3 regions of the Undibacterium sp. Ji42W genome follow, and region 3 is predicted to be linked to each of the others. Evidence: predicted binding sites of a transcription regulator. Region 3 holds the regulator's gene; each other region holds the start of a gene.

Region 1 (4,922 bases), on a different contig from region 3:
TTCTAAAATGAGTTCTAATCAACGATACACATCAAACTCAAACCAGAAAGTCGAACCTTGACCCGCTGTACTGGCAAAGCCGATTTGTCCATGCATTTTTTCCAGCATGGCTTTGGTGATGGACAGACCCAGCCCGGTGCCGCCTTTTTGCCGGGTGTCCGTGCCATCGGCCTGGGTGAAGGGTTCGAACAAGTGTTCTTGGAATTCCACGGCGATGCCTACGCCTCTGTCCCGCACTTCAACACGGTAACGCGGGCCTTTGCCAAACACACGCAATAACACGGTTTCGCCTTCACGCGAAAACTTGGCGGCATTCGAAATCAGGTTAGCCATGACTTGCATGAGCCTGTCATGGTCAGCCAGTATCCAGGCCTGTTGCGGGTGGTGATCAAGTACCAGGTTGACCTTGAGTGAACTGGCATATGATGTATGCAGTTCCAGCGCATTTTGTACCAATGCCACTAGGTCCAGTGCTTCTGAGCGGAAGATCATCTTGCCGCTGGCCAGTTTGTCCATGTCCAGGATGTCATTGACCAGGGTGATCAGGCGCTTGCTGTTATTGTGGGCGATGCGTATCAGGTGTTCGGCCTGTTTGGGCAAGACGCCGCTAACGCCTGACTCCAGCAAACTCAGGGATCCGCGTATTGAGGTGAGTGGTGTGCGCAATTCATGGCTGACGACGGAAATGAATTCTGTTTTCAAACGGTTCATGCGCAGCCTGTCGCTGATATCCATCGCAAAGGCGACCCAGCCGCGTTCAGAATTTTCCAGATGGCTGAGACCGACCAGAATGGGTACTCCTGTATTCCCGCTTTGCAACAGCATGATCTCGAAAGGGGCGGTGGTGCCAGTGTGTATCAGGTCTTTATAGGCTTGCTGGCAAATCTTCAAATCGTGCGGCGACAGCAAGGTTTCCCAGGCACTGTCCTGGGTCAGCAGGTAATCCCTGTCATAGCCGCTGAACTGGGTAAATACATCATTCACCTCCAGTATCTGACCTGCTTCATTGCCCTGGATAATGCCGATCAGGCTGGAATTCATCAACCTTTGCAGGCGCTGTTCGCTAGTGCGCAAGGCGTCCAGGGTTGCCCTTTGCTCGGTGACGTCTTCTATCATCCAGACGGCACCGCGCACATAGCTTTCAGTCGGCAAGGCACGTCCGGCCACGCGGCCAGTGAATGATTCGCCATTGAAGCGGCGCAAATGCCATTCAAGTTCCACCAGTTCATCAGCCAACAGTCCTGGCGTGACCTGGGCACTGAAGGCTTCATAATCCTCTCGCCCCTGATACAGGAAAGTGGTTTTGACTCCTATCATGGCCTGGGCATCAGGGAAGCGGCATAGTTCTGCCAGTGCCTTGTTGGCCCTGACAATCACGCCATCGCTGACAAACATGATGCCCACAGGGGCATTGGTGATGAGGATTTCCAGTTCCCTGGCCAGCTCTTTATAGCGGTTCTTGTTGGACTCGAGCAGCGCCTGGTTTTGCCTCAGCATTTCTTCGGTCTGCTTGCGCTCGGTGATATCGATGTGGGTGCCGACCATGCGCAAGGGCTTGCCCTTGCTGTCCCATTCAACAATGCTGCCTAGCGACATGATCCAGCGCCATTCGCCTGCCTTGTTTTTTTGCCGGAATTCTGCATGGTAATCAGCACCGCCTTGCGCCGCTGCATGGGCTTTATAGGCGCGTTTCAGATTCGCGACATCATCTGGATGGACACCCGTGCCCCAAAAATAATCCCAGAACTGCTGGGGGTGAGCAAAGTCGCCAGGATCGTAACCCAACATCTGCAAGTATTCAGGACTGAAGCTGCCTTCACCGGATTGCAGGTTGATATCATACAAACCCTGGTTTGAAGCTTTCATGACCAGGCTGCGCTGACGCTCTGCTGCCAGCAGTCTTTGCTCGGTCAGCTTGCGTTCGGTATTGTCACTTAAAAAGCCATGCCACAGCACACTTCCATCAGGCAAGCGTTCCGGGGTAGCATCGCCGACTACCCAGCGGTCCGGCTGGCCAGCTGCAACGATGCGGTATTCCTGATGCCACGGGCTGAGTTCGACAAAGGATTTGCGTACAGCCACGATCATTTTTGGCAAATCATCGGGATGCACTTTGGCAAACATGAAGCTGGCATCTTCACGCAATTGCTCTGCTTTGACGCCAAAAAAGGTTTCTACTGCCTCACTGGCATAGGGCAGGCAAAAGCGAGCGTCTGGATAACGGCGAAATTGATAAAACATGCCCGGCAGGCAGCGGGAAAAATGGGATAGCAGGGCGTGGCTGCGTTGCAATGCCGCCAGCTCGGTTTCTTCTGGCACAAGCTTGGCTGACATTGTAGGTAACTCAGACATGCCCGTTGATCTTTTCCATACCTGTCAAGGCTATCAGTGGTAGAGCGCCGTGATTTCGTCAAAAAAATCGTAGACGCCCTGTTCACTCATCTTGCGTGCATTCGACAATTCACCCCCCTTGGAGGCGAACAAGACGCTATTGTCAGGCCGCAGCAAGACAGCTGCAGGAATGCCTTTCTTGGTAGGATTGCCATAGAAATCCACCAGCTCCTTGTTTTTATCAAACTGGCCGACATTGACTTTAACAGTGATGAACTTGGTAGCCAGCAGCGGTTCGTTCTTGCCATGCATGGATTTGTCGAGTTCCAGGCAGTCTTTGCACCAGTTGGCACCAAAGACGACAAGAACTTTTTTATCTACCTTTTTGGCTTCTGCCAGCGCCTTGTTGATTGCTGCCTGCGCATCGGCTGTTTCGTCATAAGCCTGGGGCGGGGCCGCGCTGGCTGGAGTGACAGCTAATACCAGACTGAATGCAAAAATAAGGGAAAGCAATTTTTTCATCATAGCCTCATCTGAAAATTCAGGGGAATGTAACAAACGTGGTGCCAGAAACTAGCAAATATTGAGTGAGTCTATCTTAGCTTAAACAGCATGTTGCTGTAATTCCTTGTTTCAGGTAAATCTTATTTTGCTGTACGTATATTCAGTTATTTGCAGAATTCAGGATAAAATAAGACATTACCGTCTATGTCTGTCAGTCCTGCTTTGAAAAAGATTATTCAATATGTCTATGATTGTTTTTACGCATGGCTAACAATCACCCATGCTACCGCGTTTCAATGTGATGTATTTCAAGTCCATTATTGCTTGTGATGAATAACAAACCACGCCGGATTGCCCATCTGGACATGGATGCATTTTATGCATCTGTTGAATTGCTAAGATATCCAGAGCTCAAAGGGCAGGCCGTACTCATAGGTGGTGGCTCTTCACATCGCCCGATTCCCAAGGGCGATGGTACACATGAATTTTCGCGCATCAAAGATTATGTCGGGCGAGGAGTCGCTACCACCTCGACTTATGCAGCGCGGGCACTCGGCATATTTTCTGCGATGGGCATCATGAAGGCAGCGAAGCTGGCTCCCGATGTTTATTTACTTCCTACCGACTTTGATTCATATCGCCATTATTCCCGGCTTTTTAAAGAAGCGGTCGGCAAGATTGCGCCCAAAATTGAAAACCGCGGCATAGATGAAATCTATATCGACCTGAGCGACCATCCGCAAGAAACGCGCGAACTGGCGAGCAGCCTGAAGCGGGCCGTCTCCGAGGCAACCAGTCTTACCTGCTCAATTTGTGTCGCTCCCAATAAACTGCTGGCAAAAATTGGTTCTGATCTGGATAAACCTGATGGCCTGACCATCTTGAATATGGAGGACGTGCCAACGCGCATATGGCCGCTACCGGTGAAAAAAGTGAATGGGATAGGCCCAAAATCAACTGAGCGCCTGGCAAGCTTGGGCATCAATACCGTGGGCGAGCTATCAAATGCAGATTTGGGCTTGCTGCAAACGACCTTTGGCAGTAATTATGCTGGGTGGCTGTATAACGCCGCGCGCGGGATTGATGACAGGGAGATTTCGACAGAGTCAGAGCCCAAGGTCATCAGCAGGGAAACCACCTTTGACCGCGACTTGCATGCCGTACATGACAGGGCAGTATTGACCGAAATTTTCACTGATCTCTGCACCCGCCTGGCGATGGATTTAACAACAAAGGGTTACCGCTGCAAAACCGTGGGTATCAAGATCCGTTACACGGATTTTCGTATTTCTACACGCGACATCACCATTCCTGTCGCAACGGCTGACCCTGCCGTCATACGCAGGACGGCCGGGGAATGTTTGCGTAGAGTGGCACTGGAAAACCGCTTTCGCCTGTTAGGCGTCAGGGCTAGTGCCCTGGTGAGAGAGGCGGATGTCAGCAATGAGCGGCAAGTCAGCCAGGGCATGCTGTTTGATAATCTTTGATGCCGGGAACACCTGATTTACGGCTGGGCACTTTGCATTTGCTGGAAATACAGGTTTTCAATTTTCCTCAGATTAATTTTTTCCAGGTAAGGATTGATGAGTTGTTGATATTTTAATCCCCGCTCATTACGCTGGAAGCAGATGTGCAGTGAAAAATTGGTGACTTCCCTGGGATGAAAAACAATGCTGTCCTGGCCGTTTTTCAGGCTGGACTCGGTGATCAGCAACTGCCGCAAAACATCCCTGCTGATGACCACAAGATCGACCCGACCTGCCATCAGTTTGCGTAAATTGCTGATGTCTGATGGTGCCACATCAAGTCTTAACTGCTCTTTTTTGACCTGGGCGTCAAATTCTTCACCATTGGCATAGTCTTGCACCACGCCTATGGTCAGGCCTTTCAGGTCAGCATAATTTTTCCAGTCGAAATGCTTGTCTTTTAACGCAGCCAGGCCGACGATACTATTACCTAACGGGGCTGAAAAATAACAGGTCTTTTCTCTCTCCTTCAAATAAAAGGCAGGAAAATAACCAGCGTAAGCAGGATCATTGAGCCCCAGTTGCACAGCACGGCTCCAGGGAGTGTAACTGATATGGGTA
Region 2 (4,922 bases), on a different contig from region 3:
ATATTGCCCAGCGCATGCAAAGCCAGTTGTCGCCCCGATGATTTTGCGGTCAGATAAAAAATCTTGTCCAGCTTGTGCTCTGCCGCCGCCTTTAACAAGGGGAACAAACTGCCTATGGTTTTGCCTATGCCAGTCGGCGCTTGCGCCAGCAGACAACAGCCGCGCTTGCTGGCTTTGTACATCGCTTCGGCCAGTTGCCTTTGCCCTGGCCGAAAATTCTCATGTGGAAAGACCATCGTACCCAAAGCCAGATCCCGTGCAATGCGGTGCGCCACTTCCTGCTCTGCCCACGCGATAAAGCGGCCACACAGCAAAGCAAAAAAATCTGCCAATTCAGCCGCACTCAGCTCTTGCTGCAACACCGTCTCTTTCTGGCTTTGTATATTGAAATACACCAGTGCGACGCTGATCTGTTGTAAGCCTAGTTTCTGACATAGCAAATGCCCATACACCTTAGCCTGCGCCCAATGCAAATGACGGTGATTATCTGGCATGGCATGCAAGTCGCCCAGATAAGTCTTTATCTCTTCTATCTGCTGCAAATCAGGGTCATAACCATCAGCACGGCCACGCACATGCAAGCTGCCATGCTGGCCGTCCAGCTTCACTTCACGCTGGTAACTACTGTTTCTACGCAAGGCCACCGTTGCATGCCCGGCCATGCCCTGCTCGGCAGTGGGCGAGGGCGTAAAGCGCAAATCCAGGTCACCTTGTTTTGCCGTGAACTCGCACAAGGCACGCACGGCCACCGTATAGCTGGCTAGGCTTGTCGTGTTCACTGCCCAACCTCTTGCCACTCCAGGTAACAAACGGCCACTGGCATATCATGCCTAGCACAAAAGTCCAGCCAGCGTTTCTGGTTATCCTGCAATTTGTCTCCAGGCCCTTTGACCTCTATCATCTGGTAGCGCTGCTCTTGCGGCCAAAACTGTATCAGGTCAGGAAAGCCATTACGATTGGCGCGTATATCAAGCAAGATGCGCTCAAAACTATGTTTCAGATGATGTGGTGGTATGCATGCCAGCGCCATGTCTAGCAAATCCTCAGGCAGCGTGCTCCAAAACACAAAGGGCGATTGCAAGCCAGACTTGGCCGCATACGTTTGCCGTATGGTCTGGTGATAAGCACCTGACTCCAGTTGCGCAAAACAGGCAGCAAAATCATCTGCCCGCCGCGTTTGAAAATCCGCACTCAACAAATCCACCGGCTCACGCTGGAAAGGATGAAAAAACGCCCCCGGTATCGCCTTGAAAATCACAGGCCAGCACAACAAACCAAACAGGGAATTGATAAGCGCATTCTCCACATAAAACACCGGCGCATCATCACTATGTAAATGGTCTCGCACCACATACTCGACCACATAATCCTCTTGCGGGAAGGGCAGGCGCAAGGTCAGTTCTGTCGGTGATGTACGAGCCGCTTTGGTAACTTTAGCCAACCCAAGCTTGCGACTGAGGCGCGGTGCAATACGCAACATCTGCTGATGTTCTGCCTCACTCTCAGGCGCTTGCTGTGCCAGCGTCAGCAAATCATAGGCAGCCTGCGTCTGTTCGCTTTTCTCCAGCACACGTATGGCCCGCAAGCGCGCACCAGGGTAAGTGCAGCCCGCATACACTTGCTGCGCCAGCGCCCAGTCCTTTTGCTTTTCAACGTACTCGCCAATCTGATACAACAAGCGGTTACGGCGGCTTGCCAGCCAGGCATTGTCCAATGCATGCAAACCAGTCGCAGCCAGTTGCGCCAGCACCTCAGGCACAGGCTGCTCCGCATGAAAAGCCTCACGACAGGCATGCAAAGCCAGATAAGCATCGATATCCGCCCGCTTGCCAAAGCCACGCGAAGCAGCAGAAAACTCCACCTTCTCATACTGGAAAATACCCAGGTCAGACAACACAAACTCAGACCAGTCCTGATACAGATTGCCAAAAAACAGCAACCGTAAACGGTCACACAAATCCTTGTTCAGCACCTGATAAGCCACATCGTCCAAGGCACTCACAGTACCCTCGGCCCCCGCACACCAGGCAGAAAAAGCCTGGCTACCCGTATGCCGCAAGCTAAACACGCTCAGTTGCTCAGCCTTGGGCAATTTCTTTTCACCAGGCTTCATCGCCAACACCAGCGCCAGCTCAGGCTTTTGCAGCAAATCAAACAAACCAGCAATATCGACCACAGGATCAGCCTGCACCCAGCCCACATCCTCCAGCGCCTGCATGGCAGCCCTCATTTCACCAATCTCGCCATACACCAGCTTGCTGGCCCTGAACACACAACCCTTGCGCATCACCATCCGCACAAATAAAGCTCGCGAAGCTTGCGGCAGGCTACCAAACTGTGCAATAAATTCTTGCTCATCATCAGCCAGCAAATCCGCATAGCGCCCACCCACCCAGTCCAGCACGGCCTGGAAGTTTTCAAGGTAGTAAAAAGGATTATCCAGATTGGCAAGCATGGGGCAGGGAGAGCGTTTAAATAACTGTATATGCATACAGTTTAACGCAATGTGGGATGAAGGGTAAACGAGAACTGTGGCCAATTCCGTCTGTATTGAAGCTGCAACGGTTAAAATACCGCCATTAAGGGAAAGGCAGGGACAGGGATGGATTTCCATCGCAGACCCAGTAGCAATTTAACTACTGCTTCCCCAACCCAAACGCCAAAGAAGACAAAAATGAACAAAGCCGAAGCCATCCAAATCGCCAACGATTCCCTGCAAGCCAACGTCCTCAACGAAGGCAACACCCAATTCTCCCAAGTCGTCCGCTACGGCACCGACGAAGGCTGGTGGCTCAACATCCCCCTGACCAACTTCAGAAAAGAAAACCACTTCCTCATCTGCAGCGAAAAAGCCAAAATCATCCGCCACCTGATGATCAAAGCCAACAACATCCTCAGCCCCGCGACCAAGTTCCGCGTCAAGGACGGCATCGCCGACATCTTCATCTCATCCGCCAACCCCAAACGCCTGACCGACGTACTGCAAGGTGGCAGCAAGTACAGCTTTAACAAGCATTTGGTGGATGAGCATAGGTATTGAGTTATTGGCGCTTCGCTCTGATAATGCGTCAATTGCTACTTTAAAAGACAACAAAATAAAATGAGTGAAATCAGCTTATTCCGCCTGAGCGATGGCAAAGCCAACATGTTGCAAGGCGATGCATCCGGCCTTGAGCGGCCTTTGCAGACCCTGATAGAAAATAATCTGACAAACCTGCTGCGCATACGTTTTCTGGCATCTGAGTACAGTACCGGTAAAACTCACGGCGGGCGCATTGATACGCTCGGCCTGGATGAAAATGCCTGCCCAGTGATTTTGGAGTACAAGCGTTCTGTGTCTGAGAACGTCATCAATCAAGGCTTGTATTATCTTGATTGGTTGATGGATCACCAGGCAGAGTTCCAGCTATTGGTCGCTAGAAAATTGGGTGATGCTGCCGCAGCCAGCATAGACTGGAGCGCCCCACGCCTGGTTTGCATAGCCGCTGACTTTACCAAGTTTGATGCACATGCAGTCCAGCAGATAGATCGCAATATTGAGCTAATACGCTATCGCTTATTTGGTGAAGATTTACTGCTGTTGGAACAAGCCAACGGTGGCAGCAATCCCACACCTAAAACGATCAACAAGTCTGTCAGCGAGGCCAGTCCAGTCAATCGACCTAGGAGTACAGACAAGTCATACGCAGAATGGCTGAATGAATTATCACCACATCTAAGGGAATTATTGACGACAGTTGAGGACTTCATTGCCTCGCTTGGCGATGACGTAGAGCGAAAAGAACTCAAGCTGTATTCCGCATTCAAGCGACTGAAAAATTTTGCCACTGTTGTTTTGCAAAAGAATCGCATCGTGTTGTATTTGCATGTCAACCCAGAGCAGTTTGCTGTCATGCCTGCCAATTGCAGGAACGTAAGCAATAGCGGCCACTGGGGAACTGGTGATTTGGAAGTGTCGGTTTCAAATAGCGATGACTTTGAAAATGCGAAGTCGCTCATATTGCAAGCGTATGAGGGTAGGGTGACTAAACCTTTTTGATTCAGTTCATCAGCGCAATTCTCTCCACGCTGTGGAGAGAATTGGAAACTCCAGATAATCATGTCTAAAATTTCACAGGCTTTGCGGCGAACGACTTCTTCCATATTCGATATAAAGCATTTGCAATAGTTGTTGCAAGTTTGCTTGCTATACCTTAGAAAGTCACGATGCTGGTCGCCTCATCAAATCAAAAACCAATTTTTTAAATCCAGCATAGCGTACTGGATCTGATAATAATTGCATTTTTTGGTTTTCATGCACATCGCTGCTGTCTAAAATAGCGTCGTCTAACGCCTTGGAAAAATCACCCAGCATGGCTTGTTCTGCACTGTTGTTGGCGAATTGCTGCATGACGCTGGAATTCTCCCTGACCTTGTCGCTAACGGTAAAAAAATAATTGACCATGTCCTGATCAGTCAAATGGTCAGTGATGAATAATTCGTTTAGCCTGTAGACTATCTGCGACAAGAATTCAGTTTTCTTGTCCTTGGCCTTGGCGGTGCCTGCGCCTTCACCTGGCATCAGTTTGTATTCTTCCTGATCTTCTTTCAGCATCAAATGCTGCTGGCGGATTTTGGATACGCGATAGTGGCTCAAAGAGATGGTCGATAAATCGATATCATCTTCATCAACGATAGTTTCTCGCAACATGGGGCGCAGGTTGCGGGCGTACAGGCTGAGTTTTTCCAAATCCTTGTCGTCATAATCAACGATCTGCGACATGAATTCATAAAAGCGCACGAAAGTGCCCAGGTCTTTTTTAAAAATCTCCAGTGCGTCCCTGGCTTTCTTGCAGTCTTTAAGACTGTTTTCAGCATTGGCAATCAGTACCGCGTCATTGAATTTCTTTGTGCGTTCAAACATGTCCTTGGCTTGCTTGTAA
Region 3 (4,922 bases):
CGCGCCAGATTCGCGCAAGTCAGACATGACGGGGCGTTTATTCGGTCTTTGCTCCAGGGAGCGATTTAACTGAGACAAGGCAATCACCGGGCAATGCAGTTCTTTTGCCAGTCCCTTCAAATTTCGGGAAATCTCAGAAATTTCGGTCGCACGATTTTCGCCAGCAGAGTTGGCCGACATCAATTGCAAGTAATCGACAATCACCAGGCCCAGCTTGCCGCATTGGCGTGCCAGGCGACGTGAGCGTGCGCGCAATTCTATAGAACTCAGCGCTGGCGTTTCATCGATATACAGTTGTGCTTCATTCATCTTTTGAATGGCATGCGTGAGGCGCGGCCAGTCTTCATCAGTCAACTTGCCAACACGCAAACGGCTTTGATCCAGACGCCCTACCGAGCCCAACATACGCATGGCCAGCTGTGCACCACCCATCTCCATGGAGAACACAGCGACCGGCAAGCCGCTGTCTATAGCGACGTTCTCACCGATGTTCAATGAGAAGGCAGTCTTACCCATCGACGGACGACCAGCAACAATCACAAGATCACCTGGCTGCAAGCCTGAGGTCATCTTGTCCAGATCGGTAAAGCCAGTAGGTACACCGGTAATATCATTTTGATTATCACGGTTGTACAGCTCATCAATGCGTTCGACCACCTGGGTCAGCAAGGGCTGAATAGCCTGAAAACCCTGGGCGCCACGGGCTCCTTCTTCGGCAATCGCAAAAATCTTGGACTCAGCCTCATCCAGCATTTGCTTGACTTCTTTACCCTGCGGGTTGAAAGCGTTGCCTGAAATTTCATCTGCAACAGTGATCAACTTGCGCAGCACCCCACGGTCGCGGACAATTTCTGCATAGCGACGGATATTGGCGGCTGAGGGTGTATTCTGTGCAAGCGCATTCAGGTATGTCAGGCCACCGGCATCTTCTGCCTTGCCGGTGCTTGTCAATGCCTCAAAAACGGTAATGACGTCTGCAGGACGCGAACTATTAACGAGTTTGACTATGCACTGGAAGATAATCCTGTGGTCATAGCGATAAAAATCTTCTTCGCCAATAAAGTCGGCGATACGGTCCCAAGCCGCGTTATCCAGCAATAGACCACCCAGAACAGATTGCTCTGCTTCTATGGAATGGGGAGGGACGCGTAAGGCGTCAACTTGAGGGTCAGAACCAGCTTTCATGGCGCGCATTATAACCGTTAAATCAAATTACCAGAGGGTTCGAAGTACGAGAAGTTAGCGAGTTTGTGACAAGTTTGTGACAAACAGATAAATAGTGAAATTTGCTGTCAAACATGAAAAAAGCCGGGAATCCCCGGCTTTTTTTCAGCAATTTGCAAAAAAACAAATTACGCGTGTTCGCCTACTACGGCAACATTAACGTCAACAACAACGTCTGTGTGCAAAGCAACGGAAACACTGTGTTCTCCAGCGATCTTCAACGGACCTTGTGGCAAACGCACTTGTGCTTTTTCTACCGCGAAACCTTGTTTAGTCAGGGCTTCAGCGATATCGGCATTAGTGACGGAACCAAACAAACGGCCATCTACACCAGATTTTTGTGTAATTTGTACGGTCAGTCCGGACAGTTTTTCGCCTTGAGCTTGAGCTGCTGCCAATTTGGCTGCTGCTGCTTTTTCCAGTTCAGCGCGTTTTGCTTCGAATTCAGCAACTGCAGCTGTCGTAGCACGACGAGCCATACGTTGTGGAATCAAAAAGTTACGTGCATAGCCGTCTTTAACGCGAACTACATCACCCAGATTGCCGAGATTAACGACTTTATCCAACAGAATAACTTGCATATTTTTCTCCTTTACCTTGTCGTCAATTACGCCGTGTGCAAATCAGTGTATGGCAGCAACGCGAGGTAACGTGCACGTTTGATTGCAGTGTCAACTTGACGTTGATACAGCGCTTTTGTACCGGTCAAACGTGCTGGCATGATTTTGCCGTTTTCTTGCACGAAATCTTTCAGTGTGTCGATGTCTTTGTAGTCAACTTTTTCTACATGTGCTGCTGTGAAGCGGCAGAATTTTTTGCGTTTGAACAAAGGATTTTGTTGCTGACGCTTTTGCTTCAATTTGCTTTTGTCGAATTTTTTACCGAATGCCATTTTTGGCTCCTAATCTAGTAAATGTGTCTCGAATTCAGTGACGTGAAAAACGAGACTTTTGCTATTGCGATTTTTGCGCGCTAAAAACCCAGTGAATTCCATGGGCTGGTCCAGGGCAACTTCTGTAAAACGCTGGGATATTTCACCAGCAGCCATTGCAGAAATTTCAAACTCGACCTGTCGAACTGTGTTCGCCTCACGAGTTTCTGAACTATGCATCAAGGTAGCAGAAGCGATCGGGATACCGGCCGGGGTGTAGCGCAATGCGCTTTTTTCCACAATCCGGGCTACGAGCTTCAGCTGATTCACTATTTTTTTACGCGACCTTTGTCAATTATTAAGCAGCAGGCGCTTCAACACGTTGCGCTTTTGCAGCATCTTCTTTCTGAACAGCTTTCATCATAGGAGAAGGTGTTGTTTCTGCTTTTTTCAATTTGACCGTCAGGTGACGCAAGACAGCATCATTGAATTTGAATGCTGTTTCCAACTCGAGCAGAGTTTCAGCATCGCATTCGATGTTCAAGCAAACATAGTGTGCTTTTGCCAATTTTTGAATCATGTAAGCCAATTGACGACGGCCCCAATCTTCAACGCGATGGATTTGACCACCACGGGCTACAACACTTGCCTTGTAGCGCTCGATCATTGCAGGAACTTGCTCGCTCTGATCTGGATGTACGATAAATACGATTTCATAATGACGCATATATTCTCCTTGTGGACAATAAAAATAGCCCGCCTCGGCGTCAAGACGAGTGCGGGAAGAGGAAAGCCGACAATAATAACCCAGTTTTACATATTGATCAATTAGATCAGTGACTTAGGTAAGTTATATGCCAATTATCTCAAGCGAGTGAGGTATTTTTTTCACGTTTTTAGGTAATTGAGGTCATTTTGACTTGCATATTCAGCTTTACTGTATAAAAATACAGACTGCTTGTATATACAGCACCTTAACACTAGAAAATACCATGCTTAAACTTACCGCCCGCCAGGAACAAATCCTGAACCTGATTAAAGATGCCATTCAAAACACTGGGTTTCCTCCTACCCGCGCCGAGATTGCAACAGAACTGGGGTTCCGCTCAACCAATGCTGCAGAAGAACATCTGCAAGCCCTTGCCCGCAAAGGCGTCATTGAAATTGCGGCAGGCACTTCACGGGGCATACGTCTGCTGGAATCCGAGTTGTCCAGCCATATCACAGGTAAGCAACTGGCCCTGCCTCACCCTGCCCTGCTGCAACTGAGCCTGCCGCTGGTTGGTCGTGTTGCTGCCGGTTCTCCGATACTAGCGAGTGAACATATAGAATCTACTTACCACGTAGATCCTGCGCTGTTCTCTGCCAAGCCAGATTTTTTACTGAAGGTACGCGGCATGTCCATGCGCGATGCTGGCATATTTGATGGTGACTTACTGGCAGTCAAAAAAGCAGACAGCGCCCGCAATGGCCAGATCGTTGTCGCACGTCTGGGTAATGATGTCACAGTGAAGCGCTATAAGAAAACTGGCGACCTGATAGAACTGATGCCAGAGAACCCGGATTATCCTGTCATCAAGATTGGCGACACGGAAGAAGATTTCGCACTCGAAGGTCTGGCTGTCGGCCTCATGCGCAACTGGGTTTGAGGTCAGCCTGGGCGTGGTTTTACCCTCTCGTTTACGTCACGCCCGGGCAGCATCTCAAACTGATTAGCAACTGCATATTAGCAAGTTTCATAAGTGACAAGCATAAAAAAACGTCCGGATATCCGGACGTTTTTCATTTCAGCGCAACAACTTAGTGCTTGACCACCGTAGTATCTGCCGGTGTCTCAGTTGGTGCTGTGGCAGGTGCCGCAGCCACCACTGGAACAGGCTCGTCGACCAGAGGAACGGGCTGGGTTTCCAGTGCGATTTCCAAGACTTTGTCTATCCAGCGAACCGGAATGATTTCCAGTTTGTTTTTGACATTGTCAGGGATTTCGGCCAGATCCTTGGCATTTTCTTCTGGTATCAACACGGTTTTGATACCACCGCGATGTGCAGCCAGCAATTTCTCTTTCAGGCCACCGATAGGCAATACTTCGCCCCGCAGTGTGATTTCACCTGTCATGGCGACATCGGCACGAACCGGGATGCCAGTGAACACAGACACCAGAGCCGTCGTCATGGCGATACCGGCAGATGGACCGTCTTTTGGTGTTGCGCCTTCTGGTACGTGGATGTGGATATCACTTTTCTCGAAAACGTCTGCCTTGATACCCAGACGCTTGGCGCGGCTACGTACTACAGTACGGGCTGCTTCTATCGATTCTTTCATGACATCGCCCAAAGTTCCGGTGCGGATGACACCACCTTTACCTGGCATGGCAACGGCTTCTATGGTCAGCAAATCACCGCCCACTTCAGTCCAGGCCAAACCAACTACCTGGCCAATCTGGTTATCCTTGACAGCAACACCAAAATCATAGCGACGTACACCCAGATATTTATCCAGATTTTTTGAATTGACAGTCGCTTTTTTCTCGGTCTTTTTCAACAACAGCATCTTCACTACCTTGCGGCAAATCTTGGAGATCTCCCTTTCCAGAGAACGCACACCTGCTTCACGGGTGTAATAGCGAATGATGTCGCGCAAAGCACTTTCTGCCACCGTGATTTCGCCTTCTTTCAAACCATTGTTCTTGATTTGTTTAGGCAACAAATAACGCTGGGCAATACTGGTTTTTTCATCTTCGGTATAACCTGACAGACGAATGACTTCCATCCTGTCCAGCAAGGCTGGCGGGATATTATAGGAATTGGATGTCGCCACAAACATTACA

What was found. Region 3 encodes LexA, which represses DNA repair genes until DNA is damaged. Its sites were predicted from a motif close to ACTGTATNNNNATACAGT; they were not measured.
Region 1: a site for LexA is predicted at 2,983-3,000, ahead of ACO0LG_RS05905 (DNA polymerase Y family protein). Genes of this name have one in related genera too.
Region 2: a site for LexA is predicted at 2,479-2,496, ahead of ACO0LG_RS26570 (VRR-NUC domain-containing protein). Genes of this name have one in related genera too.

The regions. Positions count from the first base shown of each region.
Region 1 covers NZ_JBMPOV010000002.1:587,110-592,031, reverse strand. The annotation lists gene ACO0LG_RS05915 (PAS domain-containing protein) at 19-2,334, opposite strand; gene ACO0LG_RS05910 (thioredoxin family protein) at 2,386-2,853, opposite strand; gene ACO0LG_RS05905 (DNA polymerase Y family protein) at 3,165-4,322, shown strand; gene ACO0LG_RS05900 (substrate-binding periplasmic protein) at 4,340-4,922, opposite strand, start outside.
Region 2 covers NZ_JBMPOV010000016.1:27,230-32,151, forward strand. The annotation lists gene ACO0LG_RS26565 (helicase C-terminal domain-containing protein) at 1-779, opposite strand, end outside; gene ACO0LG_RS26570 (VRR-NUC domain-containing protein) at 776-2,455, opposite strand; gene ACO0LG_RS26575 (hypothetical protein) at 2,675-3,040, shown strand; gene ACO0LG_RS26580 (DUF5655 domain-containing protein) at 3,101-4,039, shown strand; gene ACO0LG_RS26585 (type I restriction endonuclease subunit R) at 4,202-4,922, opposite strand, start outside.
Region 3 covers NZ_JBMPOV010000011.1:39,989-44,910, reverse strand. The annotation lists gene ACO0LG_RS22360 (replicative DNA helicase) at 1-1,185, opposite strand, end outside; gene rplI (50S ribosomal protein L9) at 1,353-1,805, opposite strand; gene rpsR (30S ribosomal protein S18) at 1,832-2,116, opposite strand; gene priB (primosomal replication protein N) at 2,126-2,425, opposite strand; gene rpsF (30S ribosomal protein S6) at 2,454-2,822, opposite strand; gene lexA (transcriptional repressor LexA) at 3,088-3,744, shown strand; gene lon (endopeptidase La) at 3,896-4,922, opposite strand, start outside.